DNA from 3 places in the Marivirga salinarum genome. Region 3 is predicted to be linked to each of the others. Evidence: riboswitches for the same ligand, from Rfam matches in the RefSeq annotation. Region 3 holds a riboswitch; each other region holds the start of a gene.
The links. A riboswitch is a leader RNA that binds a small molecule or an ion and turns the genes downstream of it on or off. The one in region 3 is predicted to bind S-adenosylmethionine.
Positions count from the first base shown of each region.

Region 1: another riboswitch for S-adenosylmethionine. It lies ahead of QYS49_RS16755 (O-acetylhomoserine aminocarboxypropyltransferase/cysteine synthase family protein); the one in region 3 lies ahead of metH (methionine synthase).
Region 2: another riboswitch for S-adenosylmethionine. It lies ahead of QYS49_RS00205 (trans-sulfuration enzyme family protein); the one in region 3 lies ahead of metH (methionine synthase).

Region 1 is NZ_CP129971.1:3,998,731-4,006,378, forward strand. Features, by position in the region: gene QYS49_RS16750 (homoserine O-acetyltransferase family protein) at 1-614, opposite strand, end outside; gene QYS49_RS16755 (O-acetylhomoserine aminocarboxypropyltransferase/cysteine synthase family protein) at 601-1,929, opposite strand; SAM riboswitch class I at 2,291-2,384, opposite strand; gene QYS49_RS16760 (lysoplasmalogenase) at 2,520-3,209, opposite strand; gene QYS49_RS16765 (T9SS type A sorting domain-containing protein) at 3,309-3,674, opposite strand; gene QYS49_RS16770 (NAD(P)H-hydrate dehydratase) at 3,720-5,213, opposite strand; gene QYS49_RS16775 (DUF2256 domain-containing protein) at 5,263-5,412, opposite strand; gene sucD (succinate--CoA ligase subunit alpha) at 5,561-6,439, shown strand; gene QYS49_RS16785 (YehS family protein) at 6,589-7,059, shown strand; gene QYS49_RS16790 (MBL fold metallo-hydrolase) at 7,123-7,648, opposite strand, start outside.
Region 2 is NZ_CP129971.1:36,346-43,993, forward strand. Features, by position in the region: gene cobA (uroporphyrinogen-III C-methyltransferase) at 1-236, opposite strand, end outside; gene QYS49_RS00200 (ferredoxin-like domain-containing protein) at 239-2,365, opposite strand; gene QYS49_RS00205 (trans-sulfuration enzyme family protein) at 2,517-3,689, opposite strand; SAM riboswitch class I at 3,976-4,079, opposite strand; gene QYS49_RS00210 (alpha/beta hydrolase) at 4,323-5,153, shown strand; gene QYS49_RS00215 (DMT family transporter) at 5,358-6,191, opposite strand; gene QYS49_RS00220 (DUF819 family protein) at 6,253-7,500, opposite strand; gene QYS49_RS00225 (NUDIX hydrolase) at 7,500-7,648, opposite strand, start outside.
Region 3 is NZ_CP129971.1:2,301,147-2,308,794, forward strand. Features, by position in the region: gene metF (methylenetetrahydrofolate reductase [NAD(P)H]) at 1-293, opposite strand, end outside; gene QYS49_RS09750 (four helix bundle protein) at 360-731, opposite strand; gene metH (methionine synthase) at 833-4,918, opposite strand; SAM riboswitch class I at 4,968-5,093, opposite strand; gene QYS49_RS09760 (T9SS type A sorting domain-containing protein) at 5,467-7,648, shown strand, end outside.

The sequences.
Region 1 (7,648 bases), 1.7 Mb from region 3:
CTCCTATAACTAAGCATAGCTATACTTCTGGCTAAAGACAATGCTTTTTGTTTTTCCTCCTTATTACCATTTTCACCTAATTCAATGGCTTGCCTTTGTAATTCATTAAAAGCAATTCCCCAAGAAGAATGCTTAGCATTGGAAGCGACTAAAATCTGATTTAATATCACTTCAGGTTCTATAATTGACCATTCCAAAGCTTGTTGTCCACCCAATGATCCTCCAATTAGGTAATCAATTTTAGAAACATTAAGTGCTTTTCGCAGATCAATAAAAGCTTTGACAACATCTCGGTTATTTAATTCCGGAAACTTCTCTCTATAAATTGCGCCATTTTCAGGATAAATTGAATCAGGTCCAGTACTTCCATAGCATGATCCAAGCATATTAGCACAAATCACTGTATGCTTTTCCAAATCAATAAATCCACCATTTTCAAAAAAAAGGGAAGCCCACCAGTCCTTAACGGTGGCACTTCCTGTAAAAGCATGGCATACCCAAACTACCTCCTTATTTTCTGAAATCTCCCCTAAAACTTCATAGTAAAGAGAGGCCGCTTGCAAAGTTTGCCCGTTTTCTAGTTGAAAATGATAAGGTAATTTATGCTGTGGCATAGGATTCTTCTTTGACTTTTTGAAATGATTGCGTAAAATCACCAATGATATCATCAATATGCTCTATACCTACAGAAACTCTCAATAAATTCGGAGTGATACCTGCAGATAATTGCTCTTGATCTGATAATTGTTGGTGAGTTGTAGCCGAAGGTTGAATAATCAGTGTTTTTGCATCCCCCACATTTGCTAAATGACTTACCAGTTTCAAATTATCCACAAAGGCTTTGGTTTCTTCTTTATCTCCTTTGAGCGTAAAAGATAAAACACCGCCATAACCATTATGAAGATATTTTTTTGCCAGTTGATAATATTTACTACTTTCTAATCCTGGATAATTTACTTTCTCAACCAAAGGATGTTTCTCTAACCAAAAAGCTAATTTCAAGGCATTATCCACCGTTCTTTGTACTCTCAAAGAAAGCGTTTCTAATCCTTGTAGCAAAAGAAAACTATTGAATGGACTTAAGGCGGGACCGAAATCTCTCAAGCCTTCTACTCTTGCTCTAATAGCATAAGCAATATTGGGTAGCCCTAATGGGTTCCCCTCTCCGAAAGTTTCCCAAAAATTCAATCCATGATAACCTTCTGAAGGCTCAGAAAATTGAGGAAACTTACCATTACCCCAATTGTAATTCCCAGCATCAGTAATTACTCCGCCAACGGATGTTCCATGTCCTCCAATCCATTTTGTGGCTGACTCTACTACAATGTTAGCTCCGTGCTCAATAGGTCTAAACAAGTAACCGCCTGCTCCAAATGTATTATCCACGATTAAAGGCAAATCATACTTTCGTGCTAAAGCAGAAATTACTTCAAAATCAGGAATATTGAAAGTAGGGTTGCCGATAGTTTCCAAATAAATAGCTTTTGTATTTTCATCAATCAAGCTTTCATAAGATTCTACTTCTTCATCGGGAGCAAATCTTGCCTCAATTCCTAATCGCTTAAAAGAAACTTTAAACTGGTTATAAGTACCGCCATAAAGATATTTTGAGGAAATAAAGTTATCTCCAGCTTCTAAAATATTATTCAAGGCAATGAATTGTGCCGCTTGACCAGAAGCAACAGAAACTGCGGCTACGCCACCTTCAAGTGCTGCAATTCTTTTTTCGAATACATCATTAGTCGGATTCATTATTCTTGAATAGATATTACCGAATTCTTTCAAGCCAAATAGGTTTGCTCCATGTTCTGAGTTATTGAATGCGTAACTAGTGGTTTGATAAATTGGAACTGCTCTTGAATTGGTAGTTGGGTCAATTTCCTGACCAGCATGTAATTGTAAGGTTTCGAATTTTTGTGTAGTTGACATAATTTTAAAATTTAAGATGAATATATTTTTTGAATGAATATTTAAATATTTGTGAGCCGTTCAGGGTATCTGATTGAATCACTAAATTTTATTAAACAATTGATTTTTAGCGGATTAAAAGAATTTCGAAATGAATCTTAAAACTGAAAAGGGTGTGATTTCCCCTTTAGATTATCGAAATGAATCCAAATAGAATTGAGTTGTTGATTAGCAACAACAGCACATACACATTCGCATGTATGCAATAGGATTAATGGGATTAAGCTTAGTTGCTTTATTTATTGAAAATGAATTCTTTGCCGAAGTGGCTTGTTTGATGTGATCGCTGAAAGCGAAGAATTGTAAGTTGTTCATAATTGTTAATTTATATTTCCCAATATCGGGCAGGATTTGGCACCTTGATTCAGGTTGCCAGAGGGTCAACGAGCCTGTCTCTCACCTCTTCGTTATAAATTGATTACCGAAATAACACTTCAAATGTAGGAAAAGCTTTTTGAAATAAACAAATCCTAACGCTAATAAAAATTAAAAATATTGAAATTAATTTTTAAACAAAATATAATATCGAAAAAGCAGTTGATTTTCTATTTTTATATGGATTGATTATCCTGCTTTTTGTTATGTTTTAATAATCCATTTACTATTAGCCATTGGGCAATTATGTATGTTCCCATTACAGCAACGCCTGCAAAAGGAATAGTATGTGAAAATCTGTTGATGGCTAAAATTGAATCAGAAATGATAAATAGCGCAGCTCCTAAAACTACTAATTGAAAGCTTTCATCCGTGGTTTCGCCTTTTCTAAACCAAGCAGCCAATATCATTAGGCTTAGTATAATTCCGTACACAACCAATGGGACTTGAATTACACTATCTACATAAGGTAAAGTGAGATAAGCCATTAATAGAATAAATCCTAAAACTACAAATGGAAAAAATGACCATTTAATATTCAGTTTGTCTTTATAGGTCGCCTTTTTATAAGCTATTATAAATACTATGTGTGTAATTAAAAAAGCACTTAATCCAGCGAAAAAGAACATAAAATGTTTAAAAGTAAAGAGAAGCATAATATCACCAATCCAGCTAAAAACTAATGCTAAAGTGACAAAACTTACCCATTTTTCATTTTTACGAATATCAGATTTATCCCAGAAATAGATAAGAAGAGAAATCATCAAAAGAGGCTTTGCAATTTGATGAAGTATATCAATTTCGAATGTTAAAGCTATAATTTCAACTACAGCAATAATCCAATAAAAATATAATTTGGGATTCATTTTCTTCCTTTTATCGAAAAGTAATTAATAATAGTCGATAAAAAAAGAGAATAATACTAAAGAAATTGACTTGTAGGATTTAAAGCCGATTTAAAAAAATTACTTTTTTATAAATTTCTTTAAAGATTTCTCAGAATCAACAGTGAGCATAACATAATAATGACCAACAGGAATATTTGATAAATCTATTTTATAAAGACCTGTATCCAATTTATCATGAGTAACTTTCATCTTATTTCCTATGATACTCATTACTTCAATTTTAACATCTGAAGATAAGTCTTTATCATCTATTCTAAGGTAGATATATTCTTCTGCTGGATTCGGATAAACCTCTGCGTTATTAAGAGCTTTTATAATTTCAACATTATCCGTCTTAACAATAGGATTTTCGGTTCCTGCTTCAGAAATAAAAATATTGAAGCTGAAGAAAGTTAAGATTAATATGTTGATTAATGTTTTCATTACAATTTATTACGGCTTAATCCGTTTTATGTTCTTAGTACCTAATTAATTTTCTACTTTTTTAAAAGTATCTTTCAAATTCGAAATCATAGTTGAAGGTGTCATATAATTTTCACCGTACTCCTTCAAACTTATATCTCCCGAAAATCCATGCAAATATACTGCCAATTTTGCTGTTTCAAAAGGATTTTGCACTCTTGGTGCTATTCCCGCTAAAATTCCACACAATAAATCTCCACTCCCACCTTTTGCCATACCTTGATTTCCAGTTGTATTGAAACTCACCTGTCCTTTTTCATTACAAACTGCAGTAAATTTCCCTTTCAAAACTACTACAACCTTATGATGCTTACAGAAGGACTTTAGTTGCATCAGAGCCTCAAAATTATTAGAATAATTTCCTACTAGCCTTTTAAACTCTCCATGATGTGGAGTTAAAATGGTGCCTTCAGGCAACAATTCTAGCATTTCTCTATTTTTAGCTAGAATTGTAATGGCATCAGCATCTAAAATAAGTTGCCCTTTAAAAGTTTTTAGAATTTCTTCTAGAAGCTTAATGGTTTTATTTGCAAAACCTATTGCAGGTCCAAAAACGAGAACATCCTGCTTATTATAACCCAAGAAACTTCCTAATACATAGTCATTTTCATCTTCTAGAATTAAAGCCTCTGGTATTTGGTTTTGAATGATGTCAATGCAAAGCGGACAAACTTGCACCGACAATAAACCAATTCCAGAATGAAGAGTGCCTTTAGCAGCTAAAATTACGGCTCCCATTTTAGCATGCCCACCCGCTATGATAGTGGCACGACCTCTAATTCCCTTATGCGCAATGCTATCTACTTTTAAAAGCAATTTTAGTTCTTTTGTTAATTCATAAATTGAATAATCGCTTATGCAATTATTTATGAATTCTTCAGACAATCCAATATTAAGAATTTCAAATTGACCAACATACTGTTGATTTTCAGCCATCATAAAAGCAAGCTTCGGAACTTGAAAACTAAGTGTAAAGTCTGATTTGAAAATAGTTTCTCCAGGACTTGGCTCGTCTGCAAAAACACCTGAAGGAATGTCCACGGCCAATTTAATTCCTTTTGCTTCATTTACTTTTTGGACGAATTTTGCGATATCTCCTTCTATTGGACGAGAAAGACCTGAACCGAAAATCGCATCTATGAAAATATAATCATTATTGGAATTAGAAAAATTAAAATCATTTAAAATTTCAACTTTTTTGAGTGATTTCAACCTATCCAAATTTTGTTCAAAATCATCTGAACCTGACTCCCCCATTATTAGCACTACTTTTACGCTATAATTTTGATTAGATAATAATCTTGCAATAGCCAATCCATCACCTCCATTATTACCCGAGCCTGCTAAAACAATAATTTCATGTTCATTGGAAAAATGCTTACAAACCCAATTCACCACTTGTCCACTAGCTCTTTCCATTAAATCAATACTAGCTATTGGTTCATTTTTGATGGTAAATTGATCAGCTTCTCTTATTTGTTGAACGTTAAGAATTTTCATAATGGTTAAGGTAAGTAAAATGGGTTTAATTTCCTGAATATAGAACCGACTATTGTTTCTTAGCTAATTTGCTACATTTCTGACTACAAAATTTAACATTTTTCCAATCTTTCTCCCATTTTTTCCTCCAAAAAAAAGGCCTTTTGCAAGTAAGGCAAACTTTGGAAGGCAAATCACTTTTTTTAATCATTTTAGGCATAGTGCAAATTCACTTTATAATTATGGTAAACAATGAATTTAATGAATGTTTGAAAAATCAATCTATAACTAATTTAGAAACAAGCGCGGAATTACTTTGAGAATGAAGCCTTTTCTTCTATTTTTGCAAAAACTTTAAACAGAGCATAATGAGCGTTTTAGTAAATAAAGATTCTAAAGTAATTGTACAAGGTTTCACAGGTTCAGAAGGAACATTCCACGCTGAGCAAATGATAGAATACGGCACCAATGTAGTGGGTGGTGTAACTCCAGGTAAAGGAGGTCAAAAACATTTAGACAGACCTGTTTTCAACACTGTCGAAGATGCTGTTAAAGAAGCTGGTGCAAATGTATCCATCATTTTTGTTCCACCTGCTTTCGCTGCAGACGCCATTATGGAGGCTGCGGATGCAGGAATCAAAGTTATCATCACTATCACTGAAGGAATTCCGGTAAAGGATATGATGAAAGCAAAAACTTATATTCAGAATAAAGACTTAACTCTTATAGGCCCAAATTGCCCAGGTGTTATTACTCCAGGTGAGGCTAAAGTTGGTATCATGCCAGGTTTTGTTTTCAAAAAAGGAAAAATCGGAGTTGTTTCTAAATCAGGAACTTTAACTTATGAGGCAGCTGACCAAATTGTAAAAGCAGGTTTAGGGATTTCTACAGCAATTGGAATTGGTGGTGATCCAATTATCGGAACCCCGACTAAAGAGGCTGTACAAATGTTGATGGAAGATGATGAAACTGATGCTATTGTGATGATAGGTGAAATTGGTGGAAATTATGAAGCAGAAGCTGCTCGTTGGATAAAAGAAAACGGTAATAAAAAACCAGTGGTTGGATTTATCGCAGGTAAAACTGCTCCAGCAGGAAGAAGAATGGGGCATGCTGGTGCTATAATCGGTGGAAAAGACGATACTGCAGAAGCTAAAATGAAAATCATGGATGAATGTGGTATTTATGTTGTGCAGTCTCCTGCTGATATAGGAGAGACTATGAAAAAAGCATTAGCAGAAAACTAAATTTCAGAACCTAGATTTTAGTTTTTAGACAATAATTTAATCATATTTTGAGACTGTTTCGATAGTAGGAAAGATCATTATAAAATAGTGGCCTTTTGAATACTCTTGAAACAGTCTTTTTTATTTTAGCACTAATAAATACTTAGGAGATGACCAATAATGACATTTTAAAAAGGATTCGCTACATATTTGATTATAGTGATGAGCAGATGATTGCTATTTTCGATAGTGCTGATTATAAAGTCACAAGGTCGTTGGTAACAGATTGGCTAAAAAGTGATGATCATGAAGAATTTAAAGAAATCTATGATGATCAGTTAGCTATTTTCTTAAATGGATTAATTAACGAGAAAAGAGGTAAAAAAGAAGGAGAGCAACCGAAGCCTGAAAAAATACTGGAAAATAACGACATCCTTAAAAAACTAAAAATTGCATTAAAATTAAAAACCGAGGATATAACAGCTATTTTTAAATTAGCGGGCAAACCGATCAGCCCACATGAGGTTACGGCTTTTTTAAGAAATCCTAAACAATCACAATACCGACCCTTTTTAGATCAATATCTAAGAAATTTCCTTAACGGATTACAAATAAAATTCAGAGACAAAAGGGATGCCTAATAAAAAAAAGGTGGACAAAATATCCACCTAATTTTCATTAATCAAACTAAAAAAACAAATCAACTATTTAAAATCATTTACCGAATCGCTCAAATCATAAACTTTAGCATTTGGTAAGATGCTTTTTACTATACTAAAGCCTGCTGCTGAGCGGTATCCCCCAGCACAATGCACTACTACTGGCTTTTGAGTATCAATTTCTGATGCTCTTTCTCTCAATTCAGGTAAAGGGATGTTTTTAGCTGATTCAAAAAATTTACCATCTTCCAATTCTGATATATTTCTAATATCAATAATGGTGTAGGCATCCGGATTATTCTTAAAGTCGTCAAGATTTAAGAAAGGATCCGTGACTATTTCACCTTTAGGATTAATGATACCAGCAACCAAGTTGGCTTCATAACCAATTTTAGCGGCTCTATATATTGCAAATTCTAATTCTTTCTGATTCTCCGAAACTAAATAAAAAAACTCTTCAGGGCCTACAATAGATCCTAACCAAGTCTCGAATTTATCCGCTTCTTTATTTTGTATATTGATAGCCCCTTTTAAATGACCTTTCTTAAATTCTTCTTTTGTCCGAGTATCG
Region 2 (7,648 bases), 2.2 Mb from region 3:
CTAAACACATTTTCAATAATCAGCTTATTGATTTCTTCCTGTTTATAGCTGTGCTTTCCTGCTCGCTTTCCTACATAGATTTTCAATGCTTTTGATGGTGCATAATTTAATAATTCGGGATGCACCAAAGCATCATATAATACCACATCAGCCTGCGCCAATGTTTTGATTCCTTTCACACTGATCAGATCCGGATCTCCCGGCCCAGCACCTACTAAACTTAATTTCTTTTCCATGATTATGCTTTATAAAAATGATTAATGACTTTCTTTTCTGTTGATTCTATTCCTCTTAAGCTTTTGGCTTCTTCCAAAAATTGATGCGCAGATTTCAGATAATGCTTTACAAATTCCTCCGTTGGTTTTTGTGATTTTATCTGGTAAACCAAGTCAGCAAATGAACTTTCCAGTTTAAACTTTTCGGTATCCACAAAATGTGTATCAAAATCTGCAATGATGCCTGCTTGGGTATTACATTGCACGTCTTCCGCCAGCAAAAGGGCTTTGGCGGTGGTGACCAAAACATTATAGCTATTGTATAAAGCATGCTCCAGCTCAGCCTCCTGCAATTGCTCGTAGGCAGCCACCAATTTTTCCTCAGCCTCTTTGAAAATGGTACTGACCAAATCGAAGCTGGCTCCGGCACATTCTCCCAATCCAATTTCAGGAGTAAATTCTTGATCTCGATTCCAGTCGATATAATCTTCATGTTTGATGTCAGTCAGATCACCCAAATGCTTCAGTAAATCATAGAAGTACTTTTTTTCTTTTGTTCTAAAATAATCAGGGTAAAAAGCACCATTGGCATTGGCTTCATAATCCTTCAGCAGAACCCTAAAAGCTTCTGGGATTCTTTTAGTCGGCAGTTTTATGACCTTTTCTGCTGCCAAGCCTGTTCCATCTGCTCTCAATCCACCACCCAAAACCACTTGCATAGCAGGCACTACTTTTGCCTTGTTTTTGATGGAGCTTCCGTGCAATCCAATGCCAGCAATCATGTGTTGCCCGCAAGCATTCATACATCCACTGATTTTGGTATTAATCAGTTTACTATGCGCCAGATGCGGGAACTCCTGCAATAAGAATTTTTCCAAAATATCCGCCAAGGCAGTGCTATTGGTGACACCCAAATTACAAGTATCCGTTCCCGGGCAAGCGGTGATATCGGCAAAGCTTTCCGCACCGGATTGATTTAGTCCCAGTTCGCCCAATTTTTCGAATAAAACCGGCAAAGCATTTTTTCGGACAAAGCGAATGACTAAGCCCTGATATACACTGATGACCAGATCTCCCCCCACAAATTCGTCAATCACATCCGCTAATTTTTTGGCTGTTACGTGATCAATATCGCCCAAAGGTGCTTTTACCAAAACTCCATAATAAGCTTCTTGCTTTTGCTCAAAAACATTGGAGTCCAACCACTGTTGGTAAGCCCACTGATCTTTCACATCGAAGGTGGAATAGATTTTCTCTGGCTTTGCTTCTTTAATTGCACTAGGCTTCAAATCCAATGGCTTGGGATGCAATACTTTTTCTTCTTCCTCCACCAATCTTCTGAATTCATCCAGTCCGATTTTCTTGATGAGGAATTTCAAGCGGGCTTTCATCCTTTTCTCCCGCTCGCCAAAACGGTCAAAAACTCTTAGTGCCGCTTCCAGGAAAGTGATCAATCTGTTTTCAGGAAGAAATTCAAAGAATTCCTGAGCCAAAATAGTTTGTGCACCTAATCCACCCCCAACCAAAACTCGAAATCCTTTTTCTTCTTCTGTCCCATTTTTCTTCAAGACCGGGATGAATCCGAAATCATGAATGAAAGCAAAAGCCGTATCCTTTTCACTGGATGAAAAAGCAATTTTAATCTTTCTGCCCATCTCTTGGCAAATCGGGTTTCTCAGGAAAAATCGGAATACTGCATCCAGATAAGGCGTAACATCAAAAGGCTCATGTGGATCAATACCTGCCTTATGACTTGCGGTAATGTTCCGAACCGTATTCCCACAAGCTTCCCTGGCGGTTAAGCCGGAAGCTTCTAGTGCTGTCCAGATGGCTGGAGAATCATCCAGTTTTACATAATGAAATTGAATATTCTGTCTTGTGGTCAAATGTATATTCCCTGTTGCATATTGATCTGACAAATCAGCTACTACTCGCAATTGATTAGTAGTAATTCTCCCAGCAGGAATTTTTAATCGGAACATCTGCACGCCCTGCTGTCTTTGTCCGTAAACCCCACGGGTTAATCGGTAGGCTTTGAATTTCTCTTCATCAATCTGACCAGATCGGAAGAGTTCAATTTTATTTTTAAGCTCAGCTATGTCTTTTTTAGCTGGCTTCGGCAATGTTAAGTTTTCATTTAATAGTGTCATAATTTTGATTTTTTGAGTAAAAAAAATGCCTCTTGCGGAAGGTTGGATTCTGCAAGAGGCACTATAATTTGGGTATAGCGATATCATGCAGCATCCGGAGGAGCCTTGCAACACATCATAAAACAGATCTTATTTTCTAATCTTAATTCCATTATTTAGAACCTTTTAGTGCTTGTTCTATATCTTCAATTATATCATTCACATTTTCCAACCCGACCGATAATCGGATTAGTCCATCGGCAATTCCCACTCTATGTCGTTCCTCCTTACTCAACTTACTGTGAGTGGTCGTAGCAGGATGCGTCACAATAGAGCGCGTATCACCAAGATTGGACGTAACCGAAAGCATTTGTAGATTATTTATAAATTTACTGCATCTTTCGCCTCCTCCTTTCACAATAAAAGTGAGAATACCACCTCCTTTTAGCATCTGTTTTTTGGCTAAATCAAACTGAGGGTGCGATTTCAAGAAGGGGTATTTCACGCTTTCTAATTCGGTATGTCCCTCTAAATATTCAGCTATTTTCAATGCACTTTCGCAATGTCTGTCCATACGTACCGCCAAAGTTTCCAAGCTTTTGGAGAGCACCCATGCATTAAAAGGCGAAATAGCTGGCCCAGTGTGGCGACTGAAAAAGCGCACATCTTTAATCAATTCTTTGGAGCCCATTATCAAACCGCCTAAAACTCTACCTTGTCCGTCAATAAATTTGGTGGCACTATGGGAAACAACATGAGCACCCCATTTGGCAGGTTGCTGCAAGTAGGGAGTGGCAAAACAATTATCCACCACCAAAATCAAATTGTGCGCTTCCGCCAATTTCCCCAACCACTCCAAATCAATGATTTCCAAACCAGGATTGGAGGGCGTTTCCACAAAAATCATTTTAGTTTCCGGTTTTATCAGGCTTTCCCATTCATGTGTTCTGCTGATGTCCGCATAAGTGTGAGAAATGCCCCACTTCGGAAAAATCTGCGTCAATAATTGGTGGGTAGAGCCGAATAATGACCTTGCTGCCAAAATATGATCGCCTTGCTGGAGCAATGCCGCCATACTTCCAAACATGGCCGCCATGCCAGTTGCGGTAGCAAAACCATCTTCCAAGCCCTCTAATCGAGCCATTTTATCAATTAGTTCGGAACTATTCGGGTTTGAAAAGCGCGAATAAATATTACCTTCTTCTTCATCATTGAATAATGCTTTTGCTTGTTCGGCATTATCAAAAGTAAAGGATGAGGTAAGGTAAAGTGGCACAGCATGTTCTCTGTTGCCACTTTGGGCAGCTTGGGTACGGATAGCCTGAGTTTCGAAATGTTGAGACATAATTATATTGGTTATAGTTTTCCCACTGGAGGAAATTAAGTTTGACAAAAATTGAGTTGGATAAGCTTCTAAAATGCGTTTGGGAATTGCTTAGGATTCTATCCTTTACAAATTCTACCCACTCCCCAAAAGCTTAAATTGGAAATCAACAACAGCAGTTGCTACAACAGCAAATGTTAATTTGATTAGTAGATTTAGAAATAGACATGAATTCCAATGATTGATCGTATAAATCAATTTGGAGATTGTGCGAAATGTAAACTTTCTGTTTGTTCATTGTTTTACCGTTTTATATTTCCCTTCGTTGGGCAGGAATTGGCACCTTTCCAAATTGCTTGGGGGTTGCCAGAGGGTCAACGAGCCTGTTCTCTCACCTCATCTATATAAATCGGTCGAAACCGATATGATGCCTCAAATATAGAGACAGCTTTTCTATAATTCCAAATTTGAGTGGGGATTATTTTTGAATTTGCTTGAAATGTTGCTATATATTATCTTGGCACAACGAACTGGGAAGGTTTTGCTAGTCAGGGCAATACTGCAGATTACCACGATTGAGAATTCTTATTTTTTTATACTTTTACAGTTCAAAGATTCGATCTATGGCATTGAATCCAATTTGAAAAGTAGTTTATGAGACATAAATTTTTAAGCATTATACTACTGTTGATAGCCAACTTATCATTTGGTCAAGCATTACCTGAGAAAATTAGCGAAACTGATTTCACTATAGGTAAAATAGTTAATATCAAGTCAAAAATATTGAGTGAAACCAGAACCCTAAATATTTACTTACCTTCAAATTATCAAGCTGACAGTTCAAAAACATATCCCGTGATTTACTTGCTGGATGGCTCAATAGATGAAGACTTTATTCATATTTCTGGAATAGTTCAGTTTGTCTCTTTTCCCTGGATTAATATGATTCCAGAATCCATAGTGGTCGGAATTGCAAATGTTGATAGAAAAAGAGATTTTACATATCCTTCTGAAAGAGAACTTGACCAAGAAGAATTTCCTACCTCTGGAAAATCAGGAAAATTCATAGGCTTTTTGGAAAACGAATTACAATCTTTTATTGATTCATCGTATCGAACAAGCTCCAATAAAACAATAATTGGACAATCCTTAGGTGGATTATTGGCAACTGAAATATTATTCAAAAAACCAGAACTTTTCGACAATTACATTATTGTCAGTCCAAGTTTATGGTGGGATAATGAGAATCTATTGGAAAGTAATCCAAGATCCTATGATTCCAACAAATCAATATATGTAGCAGTAGGAAAAGAAGGTAAAGTAATGGAACGTACTGCTAAGGAACTATTTGAAAAATTAAACAAAAACAAAAATCAAAATACAAAGCTGTTTTACGATTTTTTAGAAGATAAAACTCATGGTGATGCTTTACACATTGCAGCGTACAATGCATTTGAAAAAATATTTGATTCAAAAAATGAGTAATAACAGCCTAAAATCTCGCAAAATACCATTTAAGCAACAGAATTCACGATTCAACTCTATCAAAAGAGAACTCAAAACTAGAATATAAACATGAAATTTATTTAAATAGAGTTAAGGTAGATGTTTGCTAGTAAATTGAATTTTAAATCTTATTATTTGCATTCTTTACTGACTTTAGCTCGAGCTGGGGCTAGCGGTGAAATGTTAGTTTTTATTTTGTGCTTTTTTATTAATCCAATTTCCAACAAATATCAAAGTTCCACCAGTTAAGTAGGCAGCATTGAAGTTTTCATTATAAAGTAATATACCTAACAATATCAAGATAGGAAGTCTAAAATAATCAATTGATATAATAGAACTAATATCATCATCCATCATAGCTTTAGCCAATGTAAAATGAGCAGTAATGGCTGATATTCCCACAATAAGTAAAAATGAAAAGTCTCTTATATTAGGCAAACTAATCTCTGTTATGGTAAGTCCAAATGAAATAGGAATTTGAATTAAGCACATAATGAAAACTATGTCTAAAGGCTTATATTTTTTGGTCAATTTTTTAGTTGAAGCATGAGCAATTGCATAGCTAATAGCAGATAATAATACAATAATTGAGTTAGTATTTATTATTCCAAAACCAGGTCTAATTATTATTAGGACACCGATAAAGCCTAAAATGATACTCATTACTTTAGATTTTGTCATTTCTTCTTTTAAAAAGACAGAAGCAATTATCAATATCCATATTGGTACTGAAAATTCAATAGCGGTTACTTCAGCCAATGACAAATAAATAATCCCTACTATATAGCCGTATTGACCTATTAGGTGAAATATATTTCTAAATAAATGTCCCTTTATAATGGAGAATGTTGGTCTTGATAATTTATTTTTAAAAAATATAAAGATGGTGAGTAATCCAATTAACGATCTAAAAAATATAATCTGAAATGAATTGACATTATCGCTTATTTCTTTAATTCCAATTGTCATAACACAAAAAGATAATACAGAAATCAACATCCATTTTTTAGAGTTCATTTTCGTAATTGCATATAAAAATGGGATTAGAATATTTTGATAAGTTCTTTTTCAAATTCAATCAAACAGCCGCAGCCGCCTGCAACAACAATCCGCAAATGTAGGCTGCATAAGTACCTAAGGCATATCCTAAAACCGCCAAAAGTACTCCAACCGGAGCTAAGCTTGGATGAAAAGCACCTGCTACTATAGGGGCTGAAGCAGCACCGCCAACATTCGCCTGACTTCCTACTGCTACGAAAAAATAAGGAGCTTTAATGATTTTAGCTACTCCCAATAAAACGATTACATGAACTGCCATCCAAATCAATCCTACCATAAAGAATCCGGGATTATCGAATATGGCGGTTACATCCATTAACATTCCAATGGATGCTACCAAAATATAAATCATCACACTTCCTAAGCGGGAAGCGCCTACACCTTCGAATTTTCGGGCCTTGGTGAATGATAAGCCTAAGCCAATGGTGGTGGCAATTACGACCAACCAAAAGAAAGAGGAAGTCAAACTAAATTTATCTAGTTGAGGAGCCACTTCTCCTATCCATGGAGCAATAATATCTGCTCCGAAATGTGCTATACCTGTTGCTCCGAAACCAATTGCCAAAACGGTCATCACTTCCGGCAACGTAGGAATTTTCATAATAGACGCTTGGTATTTCTCTATTCCATTTTTCACTTCTTCAATGGAGGAAGCATCAGCTTTTAATCTTTTATCTAGCTTTTTAGAAATCCCTACTCCGTAAAGTAAAAATGCCATCCAAATATTGGCAACGATCACATCCACGGTAATCATGGTGGCAAATAAATCCTCACTGGCTCCGAAAGTTTCAAACATAGCAGCTTGATTGGCTCCTCCACCAATCCAGCTTCCGGCTATTGTAGCCATTCCTCGCCAGACAGCATCAGGACCAACGCCACCCACAATATCAGGAGCAAAAGAAGATACAATTAAAATTGAAAGCGGTCCTCCAATTACAATACCAACAGTACCTGCAAAAAACATAATGACAGCTTTCTTCCCTAATCTTGCAATGGCTTTTAAATCAATACTGAGCGTCAGTAATACTAATGCAGTCGGCAATAGATAACGGGAAGACACAAAATAGAGATTAGATTCGTCCCCTGATATGATTCCAAAAGTATTAAATAAAGAAGGAATGAAGTAGCATAATAAAACGGAAGGAATGAAACGATAAAACTTTTGCCAGCCTGATTTTTTGCTGGAAGCTGTGATAAAAATGGCTGCCAATATTAACATTAGCAATCCTAAAACTACGGCATCATTAGTGATTAGTGGTTTTTCCATTAGGTATAATGTTCTTTCAAAATTTCTACAAATTCACTTAAAATCATGGCAGTAGCACCCCAAACTACTTTCTCTTCAATATCAAAAAATGGGGCTTTTAATCTAATTTCCTGAGCTACTGTTAGCTCTGTTACCTGCAAAGTATTGG
Region 3 (7,648 bases):
CCACAAATAATGTGAGGGACTGTGTCAATGTCAAATCTATTTTTTATGGCTGCGCAAATTCCAACGGTACCTGGTCGCTTTCGAGTTGTGCGCTTTTCCAATAAGCCATTGCCTTTATCTCTATAAATATATTCCTCCCTGTGATAAGTAACATCGATAAAAGGAGGCTTGAATTCCATTAGTGGCTCAATATTTTCGAATAAAGCTTTTATATTTTGTCCTTTCAATGGAGGTAAAATCTCAAATGAGAAAACTGTTTTTTTTGCGTTATTTATGTGTTCAGTTACTTTCATGATTCAAGTTTTCAGGTTGTCGAGTTGGCAGGTTGTCAAGTTGCCATGCATTTCTAATATTGATTTTTAATTCGATTTAGATCTTAAATATTTAATTAGTGCTAAAAGTTGATAATGAAGTTTCTCGTTTTGTTGAATAAGATTATCAAGTTTAGATTCTGGGATATATTCCAAATCAGATCCTAAATAAAGCATACTTTTTACCTCTAAATTTGATGCAGTTGCTATATCTAAAAATCTTCGAAAATCTTTATTACTATATCTTCCAAAACCCTCAGCTATATTATTCATAATAGATATTGAAGCTCTTCTGATTTGGTCTTTGAATGCATAATCCTTATTTAATCCTTCATTTGTAGTTATATGATAAATCACTTTTGTAAACTCTCTGGCATCTTTCCAAACTTCTAAATCTTCGAATCTTTTTATTGTCGCCATTTCAAATTATTATTTTTTAATTCAAGTTTTTTTTAATTGAAACTAAATCAGATTAACTGAGAACTTGACAACTTGTAAACCTGCCAACTTGCCAACCTAATTTAGTAATTCAAATTAGGCTTCAACCATCTCTCTATTTCTTTGAAATCCTGCTTTTTGCGTTTGGCAATATCTTCCACCTGATCTTTCCCGATTTTGCCAAGTCCGAAATAGCGACTTTCAGGATGTCCGAAATAGAAACCGCTTACTGAGGCGGTTGGTAACATGGCTAAGTTTTCGGTCAGTGTTATTCCCGTTTTCTTTTCTACATCCAGTAGTTCAAATAAGGTGATTTTTTCTGTATGGTCAGGGCATCCTGGATAACCAGGAGCTGGTCTGATGCCTTTATATTGTTCCTTAATTAATCCTTCATTGTCTATTGTTTCATTTTCTGCATAGCCCCAATATTCAATCCTTACTTTTTTGTGTAATAACTCAGCAAAAGCTTCCGCTAAACGGTCTGCCAATGCTTTTGCCATGATGCTATTATAGTCATCATGATCGGCTTCATATTTTGATGTTAACTTATCAAGTCCAATTCCTGTGGTAACTGCAAAGCAACCCATATAATCAGTATAATTTGCTTCTGAAGGAGCCAAGAAGTCAGAAAAAGCATAATTAGGATTTTTCTCGCCCTTTTTATTTTGCTGACGAAGCGTATGGAACTCAGTCAACTTTTGGGTTTTATTTGCATCAGAAAACACTTCTATGCTGTCATGGTTTTTAGTATGCGCAGGAAAAAGTCCGAAAATGGCATTTGCGCACAGTAATTTATTATCAATGATTTCTTGCAACATTTGCTGTGCATCAGCAAAGAGTTTTCTAGCCTCAACACCTTTTTCAGCATCATCTAAAATTTTAGGATAGCGTCCTTTCATTTCCCATGTTTGGAAAAATGGAGTCCAGTCAATGTATTCAGCTATTTCCTTAAGGTCATAATCCTTTAAAACTTCACTACCAATTTTCTTTGGAGCATGCGGTTGATAGCTATCCCAATCAACTTGATATTTATTGGCACGGGCTTCATCTATGCTTACATAATTCTTGCTTTCACCTCTTCTGCTGTGTCCAGCTTTTGCCTCTGCATATTCCCTTTCTATTTCTTTATAAAACTCTTCTTTATCCTTCCCCAATAGTTTACCAGCAACTGTTACAGATCGAGAAGCATCATTCACATGAATGACAGGCCCAGTATAATTTGGCTTAATTTTTACTGCTGTATGAATTCGAGAAGTAGTAGCTCCACCAATCATAACAGGAGTTTTTAAGCCTCTTTTTTCCATTTCCTCTACTACATAAATCATTTCATCCAGAGAAGGCGTAATCAATCCACTCAGACCAATGATATCTACTTGGTGCTTTTCGGCTTCTTCCAGTATTTTCTGCAAAGGAACCATCACGCCTAAGTCGATTATTTCATAATTGTTGCAGGCTAAAACCACGCTCACTATATTTTTTCCGATGTCGTGAACATCGCCTTTTACAGTAGCCATTAGAATTTTTCCATTGCCAGCCCCCCCCGCCCCCAAAGGGGGAGCTTTGGTCAGTGCTTTTAAAATTTTCTCTAGGACAACATCTAACTGAGATATTACTTCAGCGTTGGTGAAGCGAATTACTTTGAATCCTTGTTCTTCTAACCATTTTGTTCTTTCTTCATCATTGGCTTTGTTTTCAGGTAATTGATGGATAAGTCCATCTACTTCAATTATTAGATTTTCTTTTAAGCAAATGAAATCAGCGATATAGCCACCAACGATATGTTGTCTTCTAAATTTATATCCTTCAAGTTGTTTTCCTTTTAATGCATCCCACAGGATTTCTTCAGCTTGAGTAGGATGATCATGCCTCATTTCTTTAGCAAAATCCTTCATCAAACCATATAGAATCGGGTCTGCAGTCTGCCAGTGCTGGGCTTGTTCCCCCTTTGGGGGGTAGGGGGCTTTCGGGGCTTGGGCTTTTTTCTCTGCTTCAATATAGGGGAGGAGGATAGCCACCGCCTTTTTCATCACCCTAGCACTTTTTACCACCTGTGGCAAAAACATTTTACCAGCACCGAATAAATCTCCTACTATATTCATTCCATCCATCAATGGACCTTCAATGACATCCAGCGGACGTTCAGCTTGAAGCCTGGATTCTTCAGTGTCTTCTTCTATATGTTCTGTAATTCCTTTAATTAAAGCATGTTCTAATCGCTTATTGACCGGTTGATTTCTCCATTCTTGCGTGGCTTTTTCAGCTTTTTCTCCAGGTTTTAAGTTTTCAGCATAAGACATTAATCGTTCGGTGGCATCCGGTCTGCGGTTGAAGAGCAAGTCTTCTACATAATCGAGTAATTCTTTATCAATCTCATCATAGACTTCTAACATCCCAGGATTGACTATTCCCATGTCTAGTCCGGCTTTGATGGCATGATAAAGGAAAGCAGAATGCATAGCTTCTCGGACTACATTATTTCCTCTGAAGGAAAAAGAGATGTTACTAACTCCGCCACTTGTTTTAGCATAGGGTAGATTTTCTTTTATCCATTTTATGGAATTGATATAGTCCACCGCATAATTATCATGCTCCTCCATCCCTGTTCCAATGGTCAAGATATTAGGATCGAATATGATATCCTCTGCTGGGAATTTTGCCTCATTGACCAATAAATCATAACATTTTTTACAGACTTCTATTTTTCTTTCAAAAGTATCAGCCTGACCTTTTTCGTCAAAAGCCATCACCACTACGGCTGCTCCATAGCTTTTTATTTTCTTAGCGGATGCAAGGAACGCTTCTTCTCCTTCTTTTAAGCTGATAGAATTGACAATACCTTTGCCTTGCAAGCATTTTAATCCAGCTTCAATTACCTCCCATTTGGACGAATCAATCATAAAAGGAAGTCGCGCAATATCAGGCTCTGAGGAAATTAGATTGACGAAATTAGGCAGTACGTTTACAGCATCCAACATACCATCATCCATATTGATATCGATAATTTGAGCACCGCCTTCAACTTGGTCAATGGCAATATCAACTGCCTCTTCAAATTTCTCTTCTCTTATTAAGCGAGCAAATTTCTTTGAGCCGGATACATTGGTTCTTTCCCCAATATTTACAAAATTGATTTCAGGAGTAACCGATAAAGGTTCTAAACCGCTCAATCGCATAATTTTCTTTTGAGAGGATATTTGATGTGGTTTAGATTTTGCAGCGTAATCTGCAATGGCTTTGATGTGTTCGGGTTGAGTACCGCAACAACCTCCAATGATATTGACCAATCCTTCATCAAAATAGCTTTTGATAATGCCGCTCATTTCTGAAGGGCTTTCATCATATTCCCCAAATTCATTGGGCAATCCCGCATTCGGGTGGCAGGAAATGGCTACATCTGAAATCCTAGCTAATTGCTGTAAATAGGTTTTGAGCTGGTCAGCCCCTAAAGCACAATTGAATCCCACACTTAGCAAAGGAAAATGACGGATACTATTCCAAAATGCTTCAACGGTTTGACCGGATAGTGTTCTGCCGCTGGCATCTGTAATAGTACCAGAAACCATCACCGGAATATTGATTCCTTTTTCTTCTTTCAATTCCTGTATAGCCATTAAAGCGGCTTTGCAGTTCAGTGTATCAAAAACAGTTTCAACTAGAAATATATCTACTCCACCAGCAGCTAAAGCCTCTGCTTGTTCTTTATAAGCTATTTTTAATTCATCAAAGGAAGTAGCTCTAAATCCTGGTCTGTTTACATCAGGAGACAGGGAAGCAGTTCTATTGGTAGGGCCTATAGAACCTGCAACAAATCTAGGCTTATCCGAATATTCCTCTGTTACCTCACGCGCAATTCTGGCAGATTGTTCATTGAGTTCCCAAACCAAATCTTGCATATCATAATCCGCCATGGCAATGGTAGTGCCACTGAAGGTATTGGTTTCAATGATATCCGCTCCAGCATCGAGATATGCCCTATGGATATCTTTTATAATTTGAGGTTGGGTTAAGGATAATAAGTCATTATTACCTTTTAAATCGGAAGGATAATCGGCAAAACGTTCTCCACGGTAGTCAGTTTCCGAGAGTTTATAGTTTTGAATCATAGTGCCCATTGCACCATCGAGTACTAAAATTTTATCTTGAAGAATTGATTTAGAAAATCGGCTCATTCTGAATATTTATGATTTTGCATCCAGAAAGTGCCATGAGAAAGGCTGCTTCTTATCTTTTCCTGACCATTAAAAGTTGTCAAGATGGGAGTTAGCACCGTTTCCTTTTGCAATTGCATTGGAAGGGTTGCTAAGACTTCAAAGGGCCCATTCCCTCAGTCTTTCTGGATAAGTGTTTCAAAGTAAAGCATAAAAACCGAAACGTTAAAATTAAAGTTCAAAAATTTATTTTTCGGTTTTAAATAATTCATCTGCCTTGAAGGCAAAATGATAACCATCTTGATTAAAAATAAAGACTAAAAATTCTTATAAATTTTAAAGAGCAAAATGTATAGTCAAATCATCGCTTCTTACCATTGTTTAAGTGAAAAAATGGATTAAAATTAGAAATTTAGTAGGTTTTTGGTTTTAAACCTTTACTAGTTTTTAATTACTTATAAAATGTATGTTTCAACATTTAATTACTTCCGTAATTACATTCGAATTACTTTTGATTAGACTGTTAAGCGATCTAGTTTTGCGATTTAATCAACTAAAAATTTTTATAAATGAGAAAACTCTATCTATTATTAATTTTAATTTCTTATAGCTTTTTAAGCTATAGTCAAAGTGAATGTTCAACTGCAGTTACCGCTACAGTAGGAACGAATACCCAAGCAGCTGCACCAGATGATAATTACTACTGGTATGAATTTACTATGCCTGAAAGTGGTGGTAAATTGACAATCGATTTACCTAATTCCAATGTTGTAGGATTATATTCTGGTTGTGATGGATATACTGAATACTTAACCTCATCCTATGGAAAGGTTATTTATTATGATGCAGAACCTAGCCAAATTATAAAAATTAGAATAAATGCAGGTAATGCAGAACCTTTTGATTGGACTTTAGATGTTTCTGAATTTCAAACAGGAGATATATGTGATTTAGCAGTTGAAGCTAATGAAGGGACGAATACTATGCCTGCAGAAGAAGGTAAGTATTACTGGTATACCTTTACTATGCCTGATTTAGATGATACACGTATTTATTTTGACTGGCCTTTTATGGTTGATGCAACTATATTTAAAGGAACTTGTGACAATTTAACAGATGAAAGTAATGTTACAGGTGGTTCAGGATTTTATACTACAGGCTATCAAGCAAATGAAGAACTTTTTATTAGACTAAACCTTAGTGGGGAAACTAATTTCGAATGGACTATAGAAGTAGAAGTTCCTGAAGTAGGTCAAGATTGTAGTATTGCTAATACAGCTGCATTAGGTACAAATTCACTTCCTGCTACTGAGATGCAAGACTATTGGTATAAGTATACAACTCCTGCTGATGTTGCAGGAAAGAAGTTACAAGCCAACTCGAGGACTGGTGTGGAAATGTCCGTTTATATAAGTAATTGCTATAATAGTAGCGTGTTACAGACAAGAGATAGTGCTGTTTTTGCATTAGAGCCAGAGCCTGAAACAGATTATTATTTTAGATTTAATAATTTAACCGGTGGAGACTTTGATTGGTCCTTGTTATTAACTGACCCTGTAGCGGGTGATATTTGTGCTGATCCTATAGTAGTAGAAGAAGGACAGTATCAAGCTGACTTTACTCCTCAGTGGTATAGTTTTACTGCTAATGAAGCAGGCACCTATGAAATATCATCTACTGTTGAGTCAAGTGACAAAGACACTATCCTTAAAATTTACGATAGTTGTGGAGGAGCAATTCGAGCAGAAAATGATGATGCCTCAAATTCTACTTATCAATCTGAAATTAGTTTAGAATTACAAGCTGAGGAAACAGTTTTAATTCTTTGGGAATCTGGACAATTTGAAACTGAAGATGGGTTTACTTGGAATGTTTACAATGCTGCAAGGCAACAAATCACATTCAGTAGTTTACCTGAAAAAACTTTTGGTGATGAAACTTTTGAATTAGAAGCGTCTTCATCTGCAGGTTTAGAAATAAGTTATACTTCAAGTAATTTGGAAGTGGCTACAATTGATGGAAATCTTGTTACCATTATTGGTGCAGGTGAATCTATTATTACGGCATCTCAGTCGGGTAATGCTGAATTCGAAGCGGCTATACCTGTTGAACAAACTTTAACTGTATATAAAGCTGATCAAGAAGTCACTATTTCAGAAATCTCGGATAAGTTTAGTAATGATGATCCTTTTGAAGTAGAAGCATCTACTACTAGTGGTTTAGACTTAACTTATGAAGTAAGTGGACCAGCAACTATTGAAGGTACTACTCTAACTTTAAATGGAACTCTTGGGACAGTAGAAGTGATAGTGAGCCAAGCAGGAAATAGTAATTACAACTCGGCATCTGCTACTATTAGTTTTGAAGTACTAGAAGATCCTTGTTTGGATTTCAATGCTTCTGCTTCTGTGACAAATGTTAGTTGTTCAGGATCTAAGGACGGAACAATTACTATTGAAACTACAGAAGGAACGGCACCTTTTAGCTACAGTTTAGCTGGAGCAGAAGCTGTTGAAACCAATATATTTACAGAATTGGCAGCAGGTGAGTACACTGTGGAAGTTACAGATATAAATGGATGTACAGCCAGTACCACCATTACTATTGACAGTCCAGATGCGCTAGAAATAGAGGCAGAAGTTGTGAATAGTAATAGCATTACTGGAAACGGAAGCATCAGTCTTACCGTGACTGGAGGAACTGGCGATTATAGCTATAGCTGGAATACAGATGCTTCCACATCATCTATTA